DNA from 3 places in the Streptomyces sp. NPDC059454 genome. Region 3 is predicted to be linked to each of the others. Evidence: riboswitches for the same ligand, from Rfam matches in the RefSeq annotation. Region 3 holds a riboswitch; each other region holds the start of a gene.

Evidence for each region. Region 3 has a riboswitch for cobalamin ahead of ACFXAE_RS05605 (ABC transporter substrate-binding protein). Riboswitches for the same ligand answer to the same signal wherever they lie in the genome.
Region 1: it holds a riboswitch for cobalamin, as region 3 does, so the genes downstream of both, ACFXAE_RS19690 (prenyltransferase/squalene oxidase repeat-containing protein) here and ACFXAE_RS05605 (ABC transporter substrate-binding protein) in region 3, are expected to answer to the same signal.
Region 2: it holds a riboswitch for cobalamin, as region 3 does, so the genes downstream of both, ACFXAE_RS30515 (energy-coupling factor ABC transporter permease) here and ACFXAE_RS05605 (ABC transporter substrate-binding protein) in region 3, are expected to answer to the same signal.

What each region holds. Positions count from the first base shown of each region.
Region 1 is NZ_JBHYVC010000026.1:88,917-96,464, reverse strand. Features, by position in the region: gene ACFXAE_RS19705 (ABC transporter ATP-binding protein) at 1-1,480, opposite strand, end outside; gene ACFXAE_RS19700 (CbiQ family ECF transporter T component) at 1,477-2,526, opposite strand; gene ACFXAE_RS19695 (SCO2322 family protein) at 2,726-3,364, opposite strand; gene ACFXAE_RS19690 (prenyltransferase/squalene oxidase repeat-containing protein) at 3,361-4,593, opposite strand; cobalamin riboswitch at 4,703-4,842, opposite strand; gene ACFXAE_RS19685 (endo-1,4-beta-xylanase) at 4,943-6,334, opposite strand; gene ACFXAE_RS19680 (TetR family transcriptional regulator) at 6,574-7,269, opposite strand; gene ACFXAE_RS19675 (glycosyltransferase family 4 protein) at 7,476-7,548, shown strand, end outside.
Region 2 is NZ_JBHYVC010000065.1:35,098-42,645, forward strand. Features, by position in the region: partial or broken gene ACFXAE_RS30485 (response regulator transcription factor) at 1-103, shown strand, start outside; gene ACFXAE_RS30490 (ABC transporter ATP-binding protein) at 128-787, opposite strand; gene ACFXAE_RS30495 (ABC transporter ATP-binding protein) at 780-1,757, opposite strand; gene ACFXAE_RS30500 (ABC transporter permease) at 1,754-2,641, opposite strand; gene ACFXAE_RS30505 (ABC transporter permease) at 2,647-3,615, opposite strand; gene ACFXAE_RS30510 (ABC transporter substrate-binding protein) at 3,636-5,225, opposite strand; cobalamin riboswitch at 5,428-5,611, shown strand; gene ACFXAE_RS30515 (energy-coupling factor ABC transporter permease) at 5,641-6,351, shown strand; gene ACFXAE_RS30520 (energy-coupling factor ABC transporter substrate-binding protein) at 6,348-6,716, shown strand; gene cbiQ (cobalt ECF transporter T component CbiQ) at 6,723-7,472, shown strand; gene ACFXAE_RS30530 (energy-coupling factor ABC transporter ATP-binding protein) at 7,469-7,548, shown strand, end outside.
Region 3 is NZ_JBHYVC010000005.1:206,075-213,622, reverse strand. Features, by position in the region: partial or broken gene ACFXAE_RS05630 (hypothetical protein) at 72-332, shown strand; partial or broken gene ACFXAE_RS05625 (radical SAM protein) at 338-853, shown strand; gene ACFXAE_RS05620 (Acg family FMN-binding oxidoreductase) at 1,240-2,232, shown strand; gene ACFXAE_RS05615 (ABC transporter ATP-binding protein) at 2,821-3,606, opposite strand; gene ACFXAE_RS05610 (FecCD family ABC transporter permease) at 3,603-4,718, opposite strand; gene ACFXAE_RS05605 (ABC transporter substrate-binding protein) at 4,715-5,740, opposite strand; cobalamin riboswitch at 5,789-5,910, opposite strand; gene ACFXAE_RS05600 (ferric reductase-like transmembrane domain-containing protein) at 6,439-7,419, shown strand; partial or broken gene ACFXAE_RS05595 (Fe-Mn family superoxide dismutase) at 7,485-7,548, shown strand, end outside.

The DNA.
Region 1 (7,548 bases), on a different contig from region 3:
CGTGCGTGGCCATGACGATCGCGTGGCCCTCGGCGGCCAGTCCGCGCAGGATCGTCACCAGGCGGGCCTTCGCCGCGTAGTCCAGGCCGCGGGTCGGCTCGTCGAGGAGGAGCAGGGGCGGGCGCGCGGTCAGGACGACCGCCAGGGCGAGGGTCAGGCGCTGGCCCTCGGACAGGTCGCGGGGGTGGGTGTCGTCGGCCACCGAGGGGAGCAGCTCGGTCAGCAGGGCGCGGCAGGTGCCCGGCTCGGCGCCCGCGTCCCCGTCGGCGGCCGCGCACTCCGCCGCGACCGTGTCGGCGTACAGGAGGTCGCGGGGTTCCTGGGGGACCAGGCCGACGCGGCGGACCAGGTCGCGGGGGCGGGTGCGGTGGGGGACCGCGTCGCCGGTGCGGACCGAGCCCGAGGAGGGGGCGACCAGGCCCACCAGTGCGCTGAGCAGCGTCGACTTCCCGGCGCCGTTGCGGCCCATGAGGGCGATCGTCTCGCCGGGACCGACGGTCAGGTCGATGTGGCGCAGGGCCTGGACGCGGTCGCGGCGGACCGCGAGGGAACGGACCTCGGCCACGTGGGCGGGGGCCGGGGTGCCGGGCTTCCTGCGCGGGAACAGGCGCCTGGTGGCGGGGGCCGGTGCCGGCGGCTCGGGTTCCTGTGCGGGGGGTCGCCTGTCGGCCAGGCGGTCGCGCAGCGGGCCCGCCTCGCGCCGGGCGTCGCGGACCGTCAGGGGGAGGGGGGACCAGCCGGCCAGGCGGCCCAGGTCGACCACGGGGGGACGGACGGGGGAGACCGCCATCACCTCCGCCGGGGTGCCGAGCCACGGCCGCTCGCCGGGGCCCGGCAGCAGGGCCACCCGGTCGGCGTACTGGATGACGCGTTCCAGGCGGTGTTCTGCCATCAGGACGGTGGTGCCGAGGTCGTGGACCAGGCGCTGGAGGACCGCGAGGACCTCCTCCGCCGCCGCGGGGTCGAGCGCGGACGTCGGTTCGTCGAGGACCAGGACCCGGGGGTGCGGGGTGAGGACCGAGCCGATGGCCACGCGCTGCTGCTGGCCGCCGGAGAGGGTGGCGAGGGGACGGTCGCGGAGGCCGGCGAGGCCGAGGAGGTCCAGGGTTTCCTCCACCCTGCGGCGCATCACGGCCGGGGTGATTCCCAACGACTCCATGCCGTAGGCGAGTTCGTCCTCCACCGTGTCCGTCACGAAGTGGGAGAGCGGGTCCTGGCCCACCGTGCCCACGACGTCGGCGAGTTCGCGCGGCTTGTGGGTACGGGTGTCACGGCCGGCGACCGTGACCCTGCCGTGCAGGGTGCCGCCGGTGAAGTGCGGGACCAGGCCGCTCACCGCGCCCAGCACCGTCGACTTGCCGACGCCGGACGGGCCCACGAGGAGGACCAGTTCGCCCTCGGGGACCTCGAAGTCGACGCCCTGGACGGCGGGTTCGCCCACGCCGTCGTACGTCACCGACACGTTCTCGAAGCGGATCACGTCGTCGGCTCCTTGCGGGTGTCCGTGGCCGCCTCGGGGGCGGGGGTGATGAAAGCGGGGAGCAGGCCGACCAGGACGGCCGCCGCCGGCCACAGGGGGAGCGCGGGCGCGACGAGCGGGACCACGCCGGGGTGCAGGGCCGCCGGGTCGCGGGAGGCGGCGAGGGCCAGGAGGGCGGCCACGGCGGCTCCGGACGCGGTGACCAGCCAGGCGCGGGCGTCCCAGGGGTCCGGGCGGTAGCGGGTGCGCAGGGTGCGCCGGCCGCCGAGCCACAGGCCCGCGAGGGCGGCGGCGACACCGGCGAGGAGGACGGGGAGGCCGTAGGTGCCGCCCTCGGCGGTGAGCAGCCCGTACGTGCCGGCGCAGACGCCGAGCAGGCCGCCGAGGGTGAGGGCGGCGGTGGTACGGCGGACGGTGGGAGGTACGTCGGCGGTACGGCCGTATCCGCGCGCGTCCATCGCGGCGGCGAGGGCGACCGAGCGCTCCAACGCGCCCTCCAGGACCGGGAGTCCGACCTGGAGCAGGCCGCGTACGCCCTTGTCGGGCCGGCCTCGCAGACGGCGGGCGGCGCGCAGGCGCTGGACGTCGGCGATGAGGTTCGGGGCGAAGGTGAGGGCCACGACGACGGCCACGCCGAGTTCGTACAGGGCGCCGGGGAGGGATTTGAGCAGGCGGGAGGGGTTGGCGAGGGCGTTCGCGGCGCCCACGCAGATGAGGAGGGTGGCCAGACGGAGGGCGTCGTACAGGGCGAAGGCGAGGGCCTCGGCGGTGACCTTGCCGCCGAGGCGGATGCCCTGGGCCCAGTGGGGGAGGGGGATTTCGGGGAGGTGCACGAGCACGTGCGTGCCGGGGACGGGGGAGCCGAGGAGCACGGCGAAGGCGAGGCGGACGAGGAGGACGGCGAGGGCGAGTCTGACGAAGGCGCCGTAGGAACGGGACCAGGGGGCGTGGGGGCGGCGGGTCGCCACGACGTAGGCGGAGACGGCGATGAGGAGGGTGAGGAGGAGGGGGTTGGTGGTGCGGGTGGCCGCGGTGCCCAGGGCCAGGGCCCAGAGCCACCAGGCGCCGGGGTGGAGGTGGGGGGCGCGGTGCCGGTGCTGGGCGGGGGGTGTCGCGCAGCCCGGTGTGCGCGGGGTGCCTCCCTCACTCTCGGCCGCGCTCGAGCGGGGGGACCCCCATCGCCCACCCGTGCCGCCCTGGGGGAGGCAGGAGTGCCCGCAGTCACGCGGGCACTCCTGCCCGCAGTCACGACGCACGGCGGCGTGCCTGCCAGAGTGCCGCTGCTCCGAGGAGGGCCACCACGGCGATTCCGGCTGTCAGGCCCACTGAGGGGCCGGAGTCGTCCGACTCCCTCGTTTCCTCTGGGGGCGCGGGGGCCTTTTCCGCCGAGACCTGCTCTCCGCAGCCCTGCTTCGGGTAGCCCGCTATCGCGCACAGCAGGGCGTTGGTGTCGTAGCGGAGGGGTTCGGCGACCGAGGCCAGGGCCTCGGCCGTGGTGGCGTCCTCGGGGACCCGGGCGCAGGCCGTGCGGCCGGCCGGCGGGGTTTCGCCGGACGGGGCGTCGGCGGAGGTGCCGAAGTCGATGACCAGGGCCACGCGTTTCCTGCCGTCGGCCGCCGGGGTCTTCGCGCAGATGGTGCCGAAGTCGGCGGTACCGCGGGGCTTCGCCGCGTCGGCGGAGTTCTCGCTGACGGAGAAGCGGAAGCCGTGGACGTCACCGTCGGCGGGGCGGGCGAGGGACGGGCCCTGGTTGGCATACGTCCATGCCGTGCCGTCCTGCTCCCAGAACGACCAGTAGCGGTAGCCGGCGGCCTGCGCCTGGCCCGCGCCCGCCGACAGGGGCAGGAGCGCGGCCAGGAACAGTACGGTGGCCCGGCGGATCACGGCTGCTGCCGCTTCTTACGGCCGCTGATCAGGAAGCCGATGCCGATGCCGGCGACCAGGCAGACGCCGACGAACCACCAGACGCCGAGGCCCGAGTCGGAGTCGTCCTTCTTTTCCCCGTCCTTCTTTTCCCCGTCCTTCGACGCCTGGGTGGTCTTCTCGGGGGCCGGGCCCGTCGCCGTCAGCTGCTTCACCAGGTCCGTGCCGCCGAAGGCGCGCGGGTCCGCGCCCGTCGCGTGGGCCGCGAAGATCAGCTGGGCGTACGCGGCGGGGCCGCTCCGTGCCGCCCAGTCGGCGGCGTTCTTCTCCAGCCAGGCCAGGGACTTCCCGGCCGGCTCGGTGGCGCCCTGCGCGGCGAGCGCGACGACCGCGTCGGCGGTGTTGCCGTAGTCGGGCTGGTCCTCGGCGCCGGCGAGGGCGGAGGTGAGGTGGTCCTTCTCGGCGAGGGCGTCCGTGAGATACGCGGCACCGTTGGCGGCGGCCTGCTCGGGGCCGGCGGCCTTCTCGCACGCTGCTTCCTTCGCCTCGCCCCTGCCGGGCTCGACGACCAGTCCCGCACCCAGCGAACCGAGCACGCCCGCCGCCGTCGCGTCCGCGTTGGCGGTCCGTTCGCCCTTCTTGTCCGGCTGGAAGGCGAAGGCGCCCGCGCCGTCGCCCTCGCAGGGGAGCGCCAGCTTCAGCAGGGCGTCGTAGGGGGACTTGCCGTCCTTCTTCACCTCGGCCGGCTTCTCACCCGCGGCGGCGAGCGCGCCGATGACGACGGAGGTGGAGTTGGTGTCGCTGGCGCCGCCCGCCAGGTAGCCCCAGCCGCCGTCCTTGTTCTGCGCGGACCTCAGCCAGTCGACGGCCTTCTTCGTGACGTCGTCGTGGCCGCCGAGCGCGGCGAGGGCCTGGACGGCGGCGGCGGTCTGGTTGGTGTCGACCATCGTCTTCGCGTCGCACGCCTCGGCGGTGTCGGCGCGGTACGGGGCGAAGGAGCCGTCGGCGCACTGCTGCCCGGTGAGCCAGTCGACGGCCGCCTTCGACGGCTCGACGCCGGCCGTGTGCTGGGCGAGCAGGGCGAGCGACTGGCGCCAGACGCCGTCGTACTGCGGGTCGCTGTCGCCGTACAGGGCGGAGGGCAGTGCCTGGGACGGCGAGGGGGACGGGGACGTGTCGGCGGCGGCCGGAGTGGCGGCGCCGATCACGGCGACGGCGGCCAGGACCGCTGCGCTGCGGCGAACATTCATGATCGGCGGGTGCCTTCCCTGCGGGGAGCCGGGCAGCGCGGGACACCCCGGCGGCTCGGCTCCGTATGCCTCGACGGTGCCGGTGCGCCGGCGGGTTCGCCGGGCACGTGAGCCGGTCATGAACCGTGCGGGGCAGTCCGGCTCGCCGTCCCGGTGGACGGCTCACGGTTGCGGGTCAGCGCCGGAATTGCACCGGCTTCCCCCCGTACGGTGTGATGACGACGCCGACACTCTACCCGCCCGTAGGGAAGGGGCCAGGGGTGGCTTCGGTGAGCGGGGTCACGCGAGCCGTGGAAGGCGCACCGCATCCGCACCCCCGGAATGGGAATGCGGATGCGGGTGGGCCGGGTCAGGAAGCCGTGCAGGCGCCGACCTGCGGCGGGGGCGAGGCGCCGCCGTTCACGGTGAAGCCGAAGCTGGTCGATGCCCCGGCGGCGAGCGATCCGTTCCAACTGGACCGCACCGTCATGACGTTGCCGCTGCCGTCCCAGGTGGGTGAGCCGTTCCAGACGGAGACGACCTTCTGCGGGGCGGTCATGGTGACGTCGACGCTCCAGCCGGTGATCGGCGAACCGCCCGCCGTGATCGTCACCTTGCCGTTGTAGCCGCCGCCCCACTGCTCCGCCGTGCTGTAGGTGGCGGTGCAGGCCGCGTCCGGGTCGCCCGGATCACCAGGATCGCCGGGGGTGCCACCGAGAGCGCTCAGCACAGCGTCGTACGCGGGCTTCTTGTTGTAGTTGTCGTCGAACAGCAGGGGGGTGCCGCTCGACCGCCACGAGTACTTGTCCGGGATGCCCCACACCGTGATGCCGGTGCAGCGGGTCACCGCCAGGCAGGCGCGTGTGACGTTGCCGTAGTTGGTGGCCTGGGCCTGGCCCGAGCCCTCGATGTCCAGCTCGGTGATCTGCACGTCGACGCCGAGGTCGGCGAAGCGCTGGAGGTTGGCCCGGTAGTCGGAGGGGACGGGGGAGTTGGGGTTGAAGTGGGACTGGAAGCCGACGCAGTCGATCGGCACGCCACGGGACTTGAAGTCCCGGACCATGTTGTAGACGGCGTTGCTCTTCGCGTTGACGCCGTCGGTGTTGTAGTCGTTGTAGCAGAGCTTGGCGTTCGGGTCGGCCGCGCGGGCGGTGCGGAAGGCCTCCTCGATGAAGCCGTTGCCGAGCTTGTCCTGGAAGGGCGAGCTGCGCCGGGCGCCACTGCCGCCGTCCTGGAAGGCCTCGTTGACCACGTCCCAGGAGTGGATCTCGCCCTTGTAGTGGGTCATGACCTGGGTGATGTGGTGGTTCATGGCCGACCGGAGGTCGCTCGCGCCGAGTCCGGAGACCCAGCCCGGCAGCTGGGAGTGCCAGACCAGGGTGTGGCCGCGGACGTCCATGCCCCGGCTCTGGGCGTGGTTCACGATCTGGTCGGCGCGGCTGAAGCTGAAGGAGCCGCGGCTGGGCTCGACGGCGTCCCACTTCATCTCGTTCTCGGGGGTCACCGAGTTGAACTCGCGGTTGAGCGTGGCCGCGTACTGCGCCTCCCCGAGGTGGTTCGCGGCGACGGCGGCGCCGAAGTAGCGGCCCTTCTCGGCCGCCGCCGCGCCCAGGGTGTCGGCGGCGTGGGCGGTGGTCTGGGGGAGTGCGGCGAGCGCGGTGACGGTGAGCAGGGCGGTGGTGGTGGCGCCGAGGGCGGCGCGCAGCCGGCCGTGTGCGGGGCCGCCGCCTCCGGTTCTCGTCCGCTTTCTGATCATGCGCATGTCATCCCTTTTCCGGTGGGGTCCCGTGCTGCGGATGGGCGGGATTGCTGCCGTGCGGTCGAACGAAAGTTTCGGACTCGGCTCCGAATTTCTGCGGAGACGATACGGGCCGCCGGAGGGGTGGTCAATCATTCGCGCACGACGGAAGCCGTCGGTATGTGAGGGTCTGTGGAGAAGGGGCCCTGCCGCCAGTGTTGACGGAAAGATGTCGAAACTTTCGGAGTGGTGGTCGGTGGCTGTCAGCGGTCATCGGTGCTCTCCGGGGCCGTCAGGTCCATCAGGCGGCACACCGTTTCTATGTCGGTCCTGACCTGGGCGACGGAGGCGCGGCCCGAGAGCCAGGTGATCAGGGTCGAGTGCCAGGTGTGCTCGATGACCCGGACGGCCGAGAGCTGCTCGGGTGTGGGGTCGGTGAGTTCCACGGCGTCCAGGATGATCATCGTGGTCTGCCGGGAGACCTGGTCGACCTCCGGACTCACGCTGCGGTCCGCGAACGTCAGGGCGCGCACCATCGCGTCGGCCAGGTGCGGCTCCCGCTGGAGCGCGCGGAAGGCCCGCATCAGGGTCTCCGCGACCCGCTCGGCCGGGGTCTCACCGGCCGGCGGCTTCTTGCGCAGCGTGCCGTGCAGGGTCTCCAGCTGGTCCTGCATGGTCGCGACCAGAAGATGGATCTTGGACGGGAAGTAGCGGTACAGCGTGCCGAGCGCCACCTGCGAGGACTCCGCGACCTCACGCATCTGCACCGCGTCGAAGCCGCCCCGGCCGGCCAGCCGCGCGCATGCCCGCAGGATGCGGCGCCGGCGCGCCTCCTGGCGCTCGGTGAGTGGTGAGGCCGGGGCGGGGCGCGCGGTGCCGGCCCCCGTCGCCGCGGCCTTGCCCGCCCTGTCCGTCGTGGCTGCCCTGGCCGCCTCGTCCCTGTTGGCTTCCGTAGGCATGGGTCCCGTCCGTGACAGTCGGTGAGGGTGGATGATCAGACAGCATGGCATGTCGTCCGTCGTGGCGTGAATCACCTGATCCGCTGCTGCCAGTACTCCTACCTGCCGGTAGATTCGGATCCTCCGAACGATCAACTCTGAAACTTGTTCTAGATTGGCGTCCCGGCGTAATCTCGCAGGGCAGTGCAGGGAGAAGGGGGCCCAGAGTGACCGCTGAGGCCAGTCAGGCCGGGCCCTCGCAGGGGTCCGCATCCGACGGCTTGCGACCGCTCCGCATCG
Region 2 (7,548 bases), on a different contig from region 3:
CCAGCGCGCCATGACCAAGCTGCACGCCCGCGACCGGGCGCAGCTCGTCGTGATCGCCTGCCGGGGCGGCCTGGTGCGTCCCCCCGCACAGGGCGACGGCTGAGTCCCGGCGGCAGGCCACACCGCGTCAGCGACCGGTGACCGTCTCCCAGTCGGCCGTGCGGTCGCACCAGCGGTTCAGGAGGGTCCGGTCGTGGCCCACGGCCAGCAGGCCCGCGCCCGTCGAGGTGCGGTAGTCCTCGACGACCCCGACCAGCGCGGCCGTGGTCGACGCGTCCAGCATCGCGGTCATCTCGTCGCAGATCAGCCAGCGGGGACGGAGCACCAACGCGCGGGCCAGGCAAGCGCGTTGGAGCTGTCCGTCGCTGACCTCGTGGGGGCGTCGGGTGAGCAGGTCGGGGGTCAGTCCGACGGTTTCGGCGAGTTCGGCCACGCGGTCGGGGACGGACGGGCGGCGGCCCGTGGCGCGCAGGGGTTCCGCGATCAGGTCGGTGAGGCGCAGGCGGGGGTCGGCGGAGAGGCGGGGCTGCTGGAAGACGACGCCGACGGCGGTGCGCAGCTCGCGCGGGGCGCGGTGGCGCCAGTGGCGTACGGGGGTGCCGTCGAGGAGCAGCGTGCCGGCGTCGGGGCGGTGGAGCAGGGCGGCGACCCTCGCCAGGGTGGACTTGCCGCAGCCGCTGGGGCCGAGCAGGCCGACGGACTCGCCCGGGGCGACGGTGAGGGTCGCGTCCCGTACGGCGGGGGCGCGGCGGTCGTATCCGGCGGTGATGGCGCGCAGTTCAAGCACGGGTGTTCTCCGGGGTGGGTGCCGGGGCCGGGTGGTGGCAGGCGATCGCCCCCGTGAAGGGCGGGAGGGCCGTGCAGGTGTCGGTGGCCCGGTCGCAGCGGGCGGCGAAGGCACAGCCGTCGGGGAGGTCGCCGAGTTCGGGGGGCATGCCGGGGATGGGGGTGAAGGCCCGGTCGGGGAGGGCGTCCAGGAGGCCCCGGCTGTAGGGGTGCTGGGGGCCGGGGGCGCCGAAGAAGGCTTTCGCGTCGGCGAGTTCGACGATGCGGCCCGCGTACATGACCGCCACCCGGTCGGCGACGCGTTCCGCCGCCGCGAGGTCATGGGTGATCATCAGGAGCGCCCGGTCGCCGTCGGCGTCGACGTGGCGGCGCAGTTCGTCGACGGTGCGGTCCACGAGGTCGCGGTCCAGGCCGGTGGTGGGTTCGTCGGCGAGCAGCAGGGGCGCGTCGCCGATCAGGGCGAGGGCGGTGGCGGCGCGCTGGGCGAGGCCGCCGGAGAGTTCGTGGGGGTGGCGGTCGAGGTGGTCCGGCGGGAACCCGGCGCGTTCGGCGGCCCGTTCGGCCGCCGAGCGCAGGGCGGTGCGGCCCCGGACGCCGGTGAGCTGGGCGACCGTCTCCTCCATCTGGGAGCGGATGGTGCGCACCGGGGTGAGGTGCGCGGCCGGGCTCTGCGGGATGAGGCCGATCCTGCGGCCCCGTACTGTGCGGGCGAGGGTTCGCTCGTCGGCGGTGAGCAGGTCCAGGTCGCCGAGGTGGGCGTGGCCCGCGGTCTGCGCGTTGGCGGGGAGCAGGCCGAGCAGGGCGGAGGCGAGGACGGACTTGCCGCAGCCGCTCTCGCCGATCAGGGCGAGGCACTCGCCGGGCGCCACGTCGAAGCGGGCGTCGGTGACGGCGGCGATCCGGCGGCCGCCCGGCAGCAGGAAGCGCACGGAGAGGCCGCGCACCGACAGCACGGGGGATCGCTCGGTCACAGCGACAGCTCCGATCTGCGGCGGGGGTTGATCCGCTCCCGCCAGACACCGGCGAGGCCGGCGACGGCGAGGGTGGGGACGATCAGGAACAGGCCGGGGAAGAGGGTCGGCCACCACTGTCCGGCCAGCAGGGAGCCGCGGGCGCCCTGGATGAGGGTGCCGAGGCTGGCCGTGTGGGTGGGCAGGCCGAGGCCGAGGAAGGACAGGGCCGACTCGTGCCACATGGCGTGCGGCACCATCAGGACGGCGGCGAGTCCGGCCTGGGGCAGCACGCCGGGCAGCAGGTGCCGTACGACGACCCGCCACCGGGAGGCGCCGCCGGAGACGGCCGCGTCGATGTAGGGGCGGGAGCGCAGCGAGAGGACCTCGGCGCGGACGATGCGGGCGGTGGACAGCCAGTGGGTGAGGCCGACGGAGATCACCACCGGCCAGACGCCCGGCCGGAACATGGCGACGATGAAGACGCCGAGCAGCAGGTGCGGTACGGAGGAGAAGGTGTCGACCAGGCGCATGACCGCGCGGTCGGTCCAGCCGCCGAGCGCCCCGGCGGTGGCGCCGACGGCGGTGCCGATCACGGTGGCGGTGAGGGCGGCCACCACGCCCACGAGCAGGGAGACCCTGAGCCCGTAGACGCAGCGCAGCAGCAGGTCGCGGCCCACGTCGTCGGTGCCGAAGGGGTGGGACCAGGACGGTGGCAGGAGTTTGGCGGCGAGGTCGACGGCCTGCTGGTCGAGCTGGACCAGCGGCGGTACGAGGAGCACCGCGAGGACCGTCACGGCGACCAGGGTCGCGGAGACGCGCAGGCGGAGGGTGTGGGTGGAGCGGCGGGCGGTGCCGTGCGCGCGCCACACCGTTTTCGTCACGGCGGTGGTGGTGTCAGCCATGGGGGTCACATCTCATTCAGCTTCACCCTCGGGTCGATCAGTCCGTAGAGCAGGTCGGCGAGGAGGTTTCCGGCGAGGACTGCGGCGGTGGCGAGGGTGGTCAGCGCGGCCAGCAGCGGGAAGTCGACGGAGGTGGCCGCCTCCACGGTGGCCGCGGCGATGCCCGGCCAGCTGAACACGGTCTCCACCAGCAGGGCGCCGGTGATGAGTTCGGGGACGCGGGAGCCGATCAGGGTGAGCACGGGCAGCAGTCCGGAGCTCAGGGCGTGGCCGAGCAGGACGGTGCGTTCGCTCAGGCCGCGGGCCCTGGCGCCGCGCACGGGGTCCTCCCCGAGGGCGTCGCCGACGCCCTGCCGGACGTACAGCGTGAACCAGGGAAGCTGGGAGACGGCGAGGACGCCGGCGGGCAGGATCAGGTGGCTCGTGACCTGGCCGAAGGTGACCTGTTCGCTGCCGGTGTCGGTGAGGCCGCCGGCCGGGAGGACGTCCAGGTGGAGGGCGAACAGCCAGACGGCGAGCAGGGCGATCCAGAAGACCGGGGCGGCCTCCAGGGCGTAGGCGAGGGAGGTCACCGTGCGGTCGAGGACGGAGCCGGGGCGGCGGGCCGCGAGGACGCCGAGCACGGTGCCGAGCAGGACGGCGGCGGCGAACGCGACGGCGCACAGGAGGGCCGACCAGACCAGGCGTTCGCCGATCACCTCCGCCACGGGCTGGCGCATGACGGTGGACCGGCCGAGGTCGCCGCCGAGCGCGGAGGTCAGCCAGTCCCACCAGCGGGCGGTGAACGGCCGGTCCACGCCGAGGTTCTCCCGCAGCCGGTCCAGGGTCTCCTGGTCGGCGCCGAGCGCGGCGGTGCCGGCGTACGCCTTGACGGGGTCGAAGGGGGAGGCTGCGGCGACGGCGAACACGCCGAAGGTGACGACGAGCAGCACGGGCACGGCGAACAGGGCCCGCCGTGCCGTGAGCCGGGTCATCTCTCCCCAGGGGAGGGAGCTCATGCCGTGGGCTGCCAGTCCTCGACGTTCCACCAGGGGCCGCTGGCGAAGCCGTGCTCGTGGGGTTCGGTCTGGGTGGTGAGGTCCTTCCAGCGGTCGGCGAGGACGTACATGTGGTCGATGTGGGTGAGGAAGGTGTAGCCGGGGTTCTTCACCAGTTCGCGCTGGAGGGTGTCGTAGGCGGCCTTGCGGTCCTCGGGGTCCTGGCCGCGGCGGCCGGTGTCGAGGGCCTCGTCGACGGCCGGGTTGTCGTAGAGGGCCATGTTGTTGAAGCCGTCGCCGGCGAGGGAGGAGTGCAGGAGCGTGTAGAGGCCGAAGTCGGGGTCGCCGGTGCTGCCGAAGCCGGCGAGGACGGCGTCGTGCTTCATCCGGGGTTCGATGACCTCCCAGGTGGCGCTCTCGACCTCGACGTCGATGCCGGCCTTCTTGGCGTCGGAGGCGTAGGCGAGGGCGTGGTCCTGGCGGACCTTGTCGCCGGAGGGGTAGTAGAGGGTGAAGCGGGCGGGGCGGCCGTCCTTGGCGCGGATGCCGTCCTTGCCGGGCTTCCAGCCGGCGTCGTCGAGGATGTCCTCGGCCTTGGCGAGGTCCTGGGAGCGTTCGACGTCCTCGGCGAACCAGGGGTCGTCGAGGGGCAGCGGGCCGTAGGCGGGGCGGCCGGCGCCGTCGAGGATCTTGTCGACCATGGTCTCCCGGTCCACGGCCAGGTCCAGGGCGCGGCGGATCGCGGTGTCACCGGTGACGGGGTTGCCGGTGGGGAGGGTGACGGCGCGGAAGTCGTACGACGTCGCCCGGTACGTCTTCTTGCCGTCGTCGTCCTCGAAGGTGGCGGCGAGGTTGGGCGGGAGGGTCGCGCCGTCGAGGTCGCCGGAGCGCAGTCGGGTGGCGCGGACGTCGTCGTCGGCGATGATCGCCATGGTGAGCTTTTTCACCTTCGGTGCGCCGCCCCAGTAGTCCGGATTGGCCTTGAAGGTGAGCTTTTCGCCCTTGCTCCAGCCGGTGAGGACGTACGGCCCGGTGCCGACCGGCTTCGTGTTGAAGGAGCCGGTGTTGGGGTCCTGCTCGCCCGCGATGTGCTCGGGGACGATGGGCAGCACCGTGCGGGCGGCGAAGGCCGCGTAGGGGTGGTCGAGGGTGAAGACGACCTTGTCGTCGCCGTCGGCCCGGACCCCCTTGACGGCGTCCAGTTCGCTCTTGGCGGTGTTGTTGGTCCTGTCGTCCAGCACGGTGGTGTACGTGAAGACCACGTCGTCGGCGGTCAGCGGCTCGCCGTCGCTGAACTTCACGCCGTCGCGCAGGGTGTACGTGTAGGTGCGGCCGCCGTCGGTGACCTCGGGGAGCGCCTTCGCCAGGGCGGGCTTCAGGTCGAGGCCGGGGCCCCGGGCGAGGAGTCCGTCGAAGATCTTGGAGTTGCCGTCCTTGCCGTAGCCGAGCAGGGGACTGAGGGTGTCCGGTTCGGAGGGGACCCCGATCACGACGGAATCGGTGGACGCACCGCCGTCCGCGCCGCCGCCCCCCGGCGCCGAGCAGGCGGCGACCGCACCGGCCATCGCGACCGCGGCGGCGGCACCCCGTATTCGTCGGGTCGTCATCGAACCTCACATCCCTGATGCCCGGAAATCGTTGTTGCATATTAATTGCAGCAAGGTACTGCCCAGGACGCCGCCCCCTCACTCCCCCGCCCCGACGGGCGGCGCCGCTCGTGTCAAGTGCGCAGGTGTGCGCCGGGGTGCGAGCCTCCGGGCGCCGTCCGCGCGCCCCCGGTGGCCGCTTGTCACCGGACCGGAACGGGCACTACTGTCACCACGCCTTGGTGACGGGAAATCGGTGCGATACCGGTGCGGCCCTCGCCACTGTGATCGGGAAGTCCGGCTCCAGTCCTCGCGGACGGCCACTGGGTCCCTCGGGACCCGGGAAGGCGGAGCACGGGCGGTGGTACCCGTCAGCCAGGAGACCGGCCAAGGCACGTCAACCATCCACGAGGTGCTGGAGAGGGTCTGCTGAGCCATGCACATTGCCGAGGGTTTTCTGCCTCCGGCGCACGCGGTCGCCTGGGGCGTCACGTCGGCGCCGTTCGTCGTCCACGGAGCCCGGTCGCTCATCCGTGACGTCAGGGAACATCCCGAGAGCACACTGCTGCTGGGCGCGTCGGGAGCGTTCACGTTCGTCCTGTCCGCGCTGAAACTCCCGTCGGTCACCGGGAGTTGCTCCCACCCCACCGGAACGGGGCTCGGCGCGATCCTGTTCCGGCCACCGGTCATGGCGGTACTGGGCACCATCACCCTGCTGTTCCAGGCGCTGCTGCTCGCCCACGGCGGGCTGACCACGCTCGGCGCCAACGTCTTCTCGATGGCGGTCGTCGGGCCGTGGGCCGGGTACGGCGTCTACCGGCTGTTGCGCCGGTACGACGTACCGCTGATGGTGGCGGTGTTCTTCGGCGCGTTCGTCGCCGACCTGTCGACGTACTGCGTGACGAGCGTGCAACTGGCGCTCGCCTTCCCCGACCCGGGAAGTGGATTCCTGGGCGCGCTCGGCAAGTTCGGCTCCATCTTCGCCGTGACGCAGATCCCGCTCGCGGTGAGCGAGGGGCTGCTGACGGTGCTGGTGATGCGCATGCTGGTGCAGTCGAGCAAGGGGGAGCTGACGCGGCTCGGGGTGCTCGTCACGTCGGTGGCCGGGCGCAGGACGGCGGACTCGACGGGGGCGGTGGCCCGATGAGCCGCAACGCGAAGATCAACACGCTGCTGCTGGTGCTCGTGGCCGCGCTCGCCGTGATTCCGCTGGTGTTCGGGCTCGGCGACCACAAGGAGGAGCCGTTCGCCGGCGCGGACGCCGAGGCGGAGACGGCGATCACCGAGATCGACCCGGACTACGAGCCGTGGTTCTCGCCGCTGTACGAACCGCCGTCCGGCGAGATCGAGTCGGCACTGTTCGCCCTCCAGGCGGCGCTCGGCGCGGGCGTCCTCGCGTACTACTTCGGGGTGCGGCGCGGGCGGCGGCAGGGAGAGGCGCGGGCGCTGGAGCGGCTGCGGGCCGAGGCGGACGCGGGCGCCGGGACCGTTTCCGAACGACGACGGGTCTGACGGCACGTGCTGTCGATCGACGCGGCGGCGCACAGCAGTCGCTGGCGCCGCCGCCATCCCGTGGACAAGGCCGTACTGGGGCTGGGGCTCACCGTGCTGGCGATCTCGCTGCCGCCCTGGCCGGGCGCGGCCCTGGTGCTGGTGACCGCGCTGGTGGTGCTGCTCGGCCCGGCGGGCGTGCCGGCGCGTCGGCTGTGGCGGGCGTACCGGGTGCCGCTGGGCTTCTGCGTCACCGGGGCGCTGACGCTGCTGGTGCGGGTGGGCGGGCCCGGCGGATTCGTGTCCTGGGCCGAGGACGGGCCGCTGCGCGCCGGGGAGTTGCTGCTGCGTACGTCGGCGGCCTCGCTGGGCGTCCTGCTGTTCGCCTTCACCACGCCGCTGTCCGATCTGCTGCCGCGTCTGGTGCGGGCCGGGGTGCCGGCTCCGCTCGTGGACGTGGCGCTGGTGACGTACCGGATGAGCTTCCTGCTGCTGGACTCGGTGCGCCGCGTCCGGGAGGCGCAGGCGGCCCGGCTCGGGCACACCACCCGGGCGGCTGCGTGGCGTTCGCTGGGCGGGCTCGGCGCGACCGCGTTCGTCCGGTCCTTCGACCGGGCGGCGCGGCTGCAGACCGGCCTCGCCGGACGCGGCTACGACGGCACCCTGCGCGTGCTGGTGCCCGAGGCCCGTGTCTCCGTCCGGTTCACGGCCTTGAGCGTGGTGCTTCTGACGGCGCTGGCCGCCCTCACCCTCGTACTGGAAAGGCCGTTGTCGTGAGCGAGTCCGTCCTGGTGGCCCTGCGGGGCGCGTCCTTCGCGTACGAGGACGGCCCGCCCGTGCTCAGCGGCCTGGA
Region 3 (7,548 bases):
GAGACACGGATCCGCATGCACCTCCGACATGCCCGGGTCGTGCGGTGCGTGCCGCGGCCGCACGGCGGCGCATGGAGGACGCCCGGCTGCGCCACCACGGCTGGATCCGAACCCACGGCACCGACCTGTCAGAAGTCGCCGACTGGTTCCGGGCCAGTCGGCCGATGCCGACCGGGCCCGGACGGAGAAGGCCGTTCGGCTGGGCGTTCCTCGACAAGACGTTCGGCTTCGGCTGCGCCACGCAGTCCGGCAAGGGCTGGTTCGACGGCGGCTCGCCGACGAAGGGCTTCCTCAGCGGTGTGACGGTCGGCCCGATGGAGTCCACCTTCCACGACCGGGAGTGACCCTCACCGGCGGCGAGGACCTGCTGCAGCCCGCGTTCACGGCCGCGGTCCTCCGCCGCTGCAAGGAGCTCGGTCTGCACACCGCCCTGGACACCTCCGGCTTCCTCGGCGCCCGCGCGAGCGACGCACTGCTCGCCGACACCGACCTGGTCCTGCTGGACGTCAAGTCCTTCGGCGTCCGGGCCTACCGGAAGCTGACCGGCGGCGACCTCGCCCCGACGCTGAACTTCGCCACCCGCCTGGACCGGCTCGGCGTCCCGGTGTGGATCCGCTACGTCCTGGTGCCCGGCTGGACCGACGCCCCGGCCGCCGTCGACGGCCTCGGGGGCTTCCTCGCCGGCCTGGGCAACATCGACCGGGTGGACGTCCTGCCGTTCCACAAACTCGGTGCCCACGAGTACGACGCACCGGGCATCCCCTTCCCCCTGCACGACACACCCGCACCGGATCCGGAGCTGACGGAACGGGTGTGCGAGCAGTTCCGGGAACACGGCCTGCGGGCGCTCTGAACGAACGGAACATGACGGGCGGGTGAGCTGAACCACCCTGAAGCGCCCTGGACGGAGCGATCCGACCGGGCGTCGGGGACGCTCCCCGCCCGCTTTCGGCCGCTGATGTCCCGAGCGGCGGAGCATACGCCGACGGGCCTGTCGTCGACAGCCCGGGTCGATCACCAACCACCGGCTTCGGACCGGGCCGGAGCCTTCGGCCCTGGGCGGTGAGGGACCGCTCGGCCCTGTCGGCCTGGTCCGCCACCGATCGGGACCATCGGCTTGTCGGCTCGGGCCGGTCGGCCCATGTACGTCCGGGCGTGCGGCGGTGGCAGCCTGGAGGTGTAAGGGCCCGGAGGCGGGCTTGCCCAGGAGCCCGGGGGAGTTCCGGAGTGGAGGACGCGGTGTCGGCGCAACCGCTCACCAGGGAGACGGTGACTGCCTTGGTCCACGACGCCACAGCTGCACCGTCTCTGCACAACGCGCAGCCGTGGCGGTTCCGCTGCTTCCTCGGCAGCCGAACCCTTCATGTGCGCTCGGATCCCCAGCGTGCCGTACCGCATACCGACCCCCGCGGCCGTGCCCTCCACCTCGGCTGCGGCGCCGCGCTGATGAACCTGCGCGTCACCGCCGCGCACGCGGACCTTCTCCCGGAGGTCCGGCTGCTGCCCGACCCGCAGGACCCGCTCCTGCTCGCTGCCGTTCATCTGGCCGACGAGGTGGGGCGCCAGCGGGACGAGGAGCTGGTGCGGTTGCACCCGGCGATCCGCCGGCGGCACACCAGCCGCCATCCCTTCGCCGAGAAGGACATCCCCGAGAACGTGCGGGCCACCCTGCGGGACGCCGCCGAGCTGGAAGGGGCAGCGCTCCTCTTCCCCGGATCCTGGCACGCCGAGACCGTGCTCGACCTGATCCACGACGCCGAGAGCCGGGACACCCTGGACCCGGAGACGAGCGAGGACCTGGTCCGCTGGACCCGGCTCGGACTGGAGGCGGACACGGCCGTCGACGGCGTTCCCGAGTACGCGTTCGGCCCACGCAAGCGGGACGGCAAGGCCCCCGTGCGGGACTTCGCCGGGCGCCGGCGTGTCGCGGACCGCGGAACCACCACGTTCGAGCACAACCCGCACCTGGCCCTGCTGAGCACCCCTGATGACGGGCCGGCCGACTGGCTGAGCGCAGGGCAGGCGCTGGAGCGTGTCCTGCTGGAGGCGACCCTGGCCGACCTGGCCACCTCCCTGACGTCGCACGCGCTGGAGGACCGCGCGCTGCGCCTGCTGGCCCGCGACCCCGCGTCGGGCACGGGCCAGGTGCAGATGGTGTTGCGCCTCGGGTATGGCCCGAGGGGACCGGCCACGCCCCGCCGCCCGGTACGGGACGTTCTGGAGATCGTGTAACCGGACTGCCCCGGCTACGCGGTGGTGTCCTGCGCGAGCCGGTGGTCTCGTCGGGAGCCATGCTCGGCCTGCGCCCCGCGACCCACATCCAGCCGTGCCCGGACGGCCCACCGGATGCCTGCCACCAGCACGCACACGCCCCGGGGTCTGTCCGGCCCTCTGCAGGGCCTGATGACCCATGCCGCTGGTGAGCCCGGAGGCGGACAGTGGTTCCGGGACGCCGTTGGGCAGATGAACGGCCTGCCGTGCGCATGTGATCCCTGTGACAGCGGCGTTCGACGAGAAGCCTTGCAGGGGCGGCCGGGCAGGGGCTGCCGAGGAGGTGGGTTCGAGTGTCCGTCGTGGGCACCGTCGCACTCGGGTTCCCCTCTCACGAGTACCCGGAACAAGGACGCGGCGACGACACGACTCCCACGACCGGTGCGCGACATGCGACCCGGAACTCTTCGCGGCCGGCCGAGGCACGCCATTCGCTCCCACAGAGCCCCACGTCTTCTGGGGACCCTGATGCCCTGGAGGCGTCGGTCACGCTCCCCGTTTCGTCCCCGGTGGCGCGTATGGACACAGGACGATATCGGGTGGAGCCCTTCAGCTGCGTGGCTCTTCGGGGAGGAACGTCACCTGCGGGGCGCCCGTGCGCGGATGGGCGGCGACTTCCGCGGCCACTCCGTAGACCTCGGCCAGGAGCTGAGGGGTGAGTATCTCTGCGGGTGGCCCGCTCGCGGTGACCTCACCGTCGTGCAGGACGTAGAGGCGGTCGCAGTAGTAGGCGGCCAGGTTGAGGTCGTGCAGGGCGAGCAGCACGGTCGCGGGCAGGCGGCGCAGGGTGCCGAGCACGGACAGTTGGTGCCGGATGTCGAGGTGGTTGGTGGGTTCGTCGAGGACCAGGAGGGTGGGCTGCTGGGCCAGGGCGCGCGCGATCAGGACGCGCTGGCGCTCGCCACCCGAGAGCCGGTCGAAGGGGCGGTCGGCCAGGTGGACGGCGTCGACCGCCAGGAGTGCGGAGTCGATGAGTTCCGCGTCCTCGGGGGTGTCACCGGCGAGGAGCCGTTTGTGCGGGGTGCGACCCATGGCGACGACCTCGCGGACGGCGAGGTCGAAGTCGGCTGCCGAGTCCTGGACCACCGCCGCCACGGTGCGGGCCAGTTGCCGCACCGGCAGTGACCAGGCGTCGTCTCCGTCGACGCGCACCCGACCGGTGTCCGGGCGCAGGACCCGGTAAACGGTGCGCAGGAGGCTGGACTTGCCGCTGCCGTTGGGCCCGACGAGCCCGATCGTCTCGCCCGGTCGGGCGGTCAGGGAGACGTCGCGCACCAGGTGGCGGGCTCCGGCGGTGAGCGTGACGCCGTCGACGCTCAGCTCGGCCGCGGTCATGCCACTCCTCGGTCGGTGCCGCGCCGGGCGTCCCGGCGCATCAGCCACAGGAAGAACGGCCCGCCGCACAGGGCCGTGAGGACGCCGACGGGTACTTCCATGGGCGCGGCGATCGTCCGGGCGGCGATGTCGGCCCAGATGAGGAAGACCGCTCCGCCGAGTGCCGCCGTCGGCAGGACCCGGCGGTGGTCGCCGCCGACGAACAGGCGCACGATGTGGGGCATCATCAGGCCGACGAAGCCGATCGGTCCGGCCGCCGCGACCAGTACGCCCGTGACGAGGGAGACCAGCACGAACAGCCGGGCGCGGAAGCGGGCCACGTCCAGCCCCATCGTGGTCGCCGCCTCCTCGCCGGCCAGCAGCAGGTTCAGGTTGCGGGCCTGCGCCATGAGGACGCCGACACCGAGCAGCAGGGCCGTGCTCGGCAGCCACAGCGTGCCCCAGTTGACGCCGCCGAGGCCGCCGAGGGTCCAGGCGAGCACCGCGCGGGCCTCGTTGCCCCGGTCGGTGGTGAGCAGCAGCAGATCGAGGACCGCGGTGAGCACCGCCGCGATCGCCACCCCGGACAGCACCAGCCGAGATGAGGTGATGCGTCCGCCGGTGCGCGCGGTGGCGTACACGAGCAGGAGCGCGCCCAGGGCGCCCACGAAGGCGGCCACCGACAGGGAGACCGGCCCGAAGAGGGTCACCCCGAACACGATCACGGAGACCGCGCCGAGGGACGCACCGGAGGAGACACCGAGCAGGTAGGGCTCGGCGAGGGGGTTGCGCACCAGGGCCTGCAGCGCGGTGCCGATCACCGCCAGGCCGGCGCCGGTGACCGCACCGAGCAGCACCCGCGGTGCCCGCACGTCCACCACGATGGTCTCCCTGGCCCGCGACCAGTCCGGCTCCTGCCAGTCGGCACCCAGCGCGTGCGTCACGATGCCCCACACCTGGCCGGGCGGCACCCGGACGGAGCCGATCGCGAGGCCCGCCGTGGCGGAGACCGTGAGCAGGGCGGTGAGCACGAGCAGCGTGACGGCCAACCGTGTACGGCACGCTCCTGCCTCCTCGCCCTTCCACCGTCGAACCGTCCGCTCGGTGGACGTGTCGGTGGCGGCCCGGGTCACCGGAAGCTCTCGGGGTGCAGCCCGCGGGCCAGGTCCTCGACCGCGTAGGCCGAACGGATGCCGACCAGGGTGGCGGTCAGCGGCAGGACGACGAACCGCTTGTTCCTGACGGCGGGTACGTCGGCGAGCGCGGGCTGGGAGAGCAGGAACTCCTTCTTCTCCTCCACGCTTCCGGCGCCCGCGTAGTCGTAGACGGCGATGACCTCCGGCCCGCGCTCGACGACCTGCTCCCAGGAGACGTCGCCGAAGACGTCGTCGAGGTCGGCGAAGACGTTCTCGCCGCCGGCCAGCCGGATCAGCTCGGTGCCCAGGCTCTTGCCGCCCGCGGTGAAGGCGCTCTTGTCGCCGCTGTCGTAGACGAAGACGGATGGTTCGGGCTCGCCCTCGACCTCGGCGGCGGCCCTGCCGACGCGGCCCTCGAGGTCGGCGACCAGCTTGTCGGCCCGGTCCGGGACACCGAAGATCGTGCCGATGGTGCGGATCTCGTCGTAGGTGTCCTCCATCGTCACCTGCTTCTTGCCGCAGTACTCGCGGTTGAGGTGGGTGGCGATACCGGCGTCGGCGAACGCCTCGCGGGAGCGGCCCTCACTCTCGGCGAAGGCGCTGCCGTAGCCGCCGTAGACGAGATCCGGCTCGGCCTCCAGGACGGTCTCGAACGACGGTTCCTTCCGCGCCAGTTCGGGGATCGCCTCGTAGTCCTCCTTCAGCTCGGGCAGGACGGCGGAGTCGGGGAAGGCCGTGCCGGCCATGTGGTCCTTCAGGCCGAGGGCGAGCATGAGTTCCGCCGGGTGCTGGTGGATGGTGACCACCCGCGACGGCGGCCTGTCGTACGTCGTCTTCACACCGCAGTTGTCGACGGTGACCGGGAAGCCCGCGGTCACGGGAGCGGTGGCCTTCGCGTCCCCGCCGCTCCCGTCGGACGCACCGCAGCCGGTGGCCGGCAGTACCGACGAAAGAGCCACGGCAGCGGCCGTGGCACGAAGGAACCCGCGCGTGCGGGCAGGGGTGAACAGCTGGGACACGTGAAGCCTCCTGGAGTCCGCGCTCCTCGGATCGGGCCCGCGACGGACCAGTGTCCTGACTCCCGGATCGACGTTCCCTCCGCCTTCCCGCGCGGTGCGCAGTGGCATGTCGGAGGGGCGCTCCCCGGTCACAGTGGCGGGACCGTGCCGGATTCGCACCGGCTTCCTGTCTCCCGTCGCGGCGATGACCAGGTGATCCTACGTTTCCCCGAGCCGACGGCAAAAGGGCGTGCGGACCCGGCCGCACGCCCGCGCCCCTCACGCTTCGCGGACAGCCCGAAGGACGAGCCGCTCGGCGTTCTCGTCGTAAGGGTGCCCGTCGAATCCGCCGAAGCCCCGAATACACCTTGTTCGCGGGCAGGTGGAGCGCGGCACCGCAGCACGTCACGACCAGTGCCCGGATCGCGAGGGGCAGCCGGCGCAGGGCCGGGCAGGAGCCCGGCGAAACCGGCGGTGCGTACGACGAGTGCCCGCAGCATCGTGCCGCGCGGCCCGGTCCGGTCCGCGAGGGCCCCGCCGGCGATGCCGCCGGAGAACCGCACGAGCGATGCCGCGGTCAGGACGACGCCGACCGTGCCGAGCCGCACGGCGACTCTGGCCGGATACCGCCTCGGGGATCGCCGCCCCCTCAGTCAGACTTGTTGCCTCACGCCACTTGCGCACCGCTGCTGCGGTGGTCCGTGCCCGGGAGGCCCCCGATGACGTCAGACACGAGGCCGGACGAGGACGGGGCGGCAGCCCTTCCCGGGCGGCGACGGCCTCCCGGCGATCGCGTCGCGCTGCGCGGCGACCTGCGGTCCGCCCTGCCCGATGCCACCGCGGCGGTGGTGGTCACGGCGCTCGTGTTCGCGTTCCTGTGGGCGCGCATGGAGTCGGGCGAGTCGGACACGGTCGCGGTCATGCCGTTCATGGACGACCCCGGCACCTACTGGATGTACTTGCTCAGCCAGGCGTTCGGGTGGTCGGGACTGCTGTGGGCCTGGGGCACGGTCACGCTCGGTCTGCTGCTGTCGGGGCCGCGCCCCGCCCGGCTGCCGGTCTCCCGGCAGGTGCTGGAGCGCTGGCACCGCACCACGAGCCTGACGACGATGGCGCTGATGTTCGCCCACGCGCTGATGTTCGCCGCCGAACTCGTGCGCTACGAGACGAAGGTGGCGTGGGCGGAGCGGTTGTGGGTGGCCTTCGCGGACACCTTCGTGCCGGGCTGGTACGACTCCGGAACCGGAAAGATCGCCATCCCGATCGGACAGGGAGCCCTGTACCTGGCGATTCCGCTGGGGCTGTTGTTCTACGTCCGGCACCGCATCGGAGCGAACGCCTGGCGCCGGCTGCACCGTTTCGTGATCGTCGTGTACGTGCTGAGCGTGTGGCACACGTTGCTGTACGGAACCAACGTCTGGTACGGGGAGTGGCCGCGCACCGTGTTGTGGCTGCTGCAACTCCCGGTCGCCGCACTGCTGTTGCTTCGTCTGCTCAGGCCTGCCCGGCGGGCCGGACGGCTGGGCCCTCCCGGCGGGGGCGCGACCCGTCCGGCCTGGTGGGCGCGGGCGGCAGGGCGAGTCGCGGTCGGAGCCATTGTCGTCGGGCTGGTCGTCGTGGCGGTGTCGGGCCGTGACGGCGGACGGGACCGTCCGACCCATCCGCCCGCGACGGCCCCGCACGCCCAGGAGACGGACTGACGGCCGGTACCGGGCGGGCGGGACGGCGTCCCGGGACGGGATGACGGCCGGCGACAGGGCGACGGCGGAACTCGGTCCCGATCCTGGTCTTCGACGCCTGGGAGCACGCTTTCTGCCTCCAGCACAGGA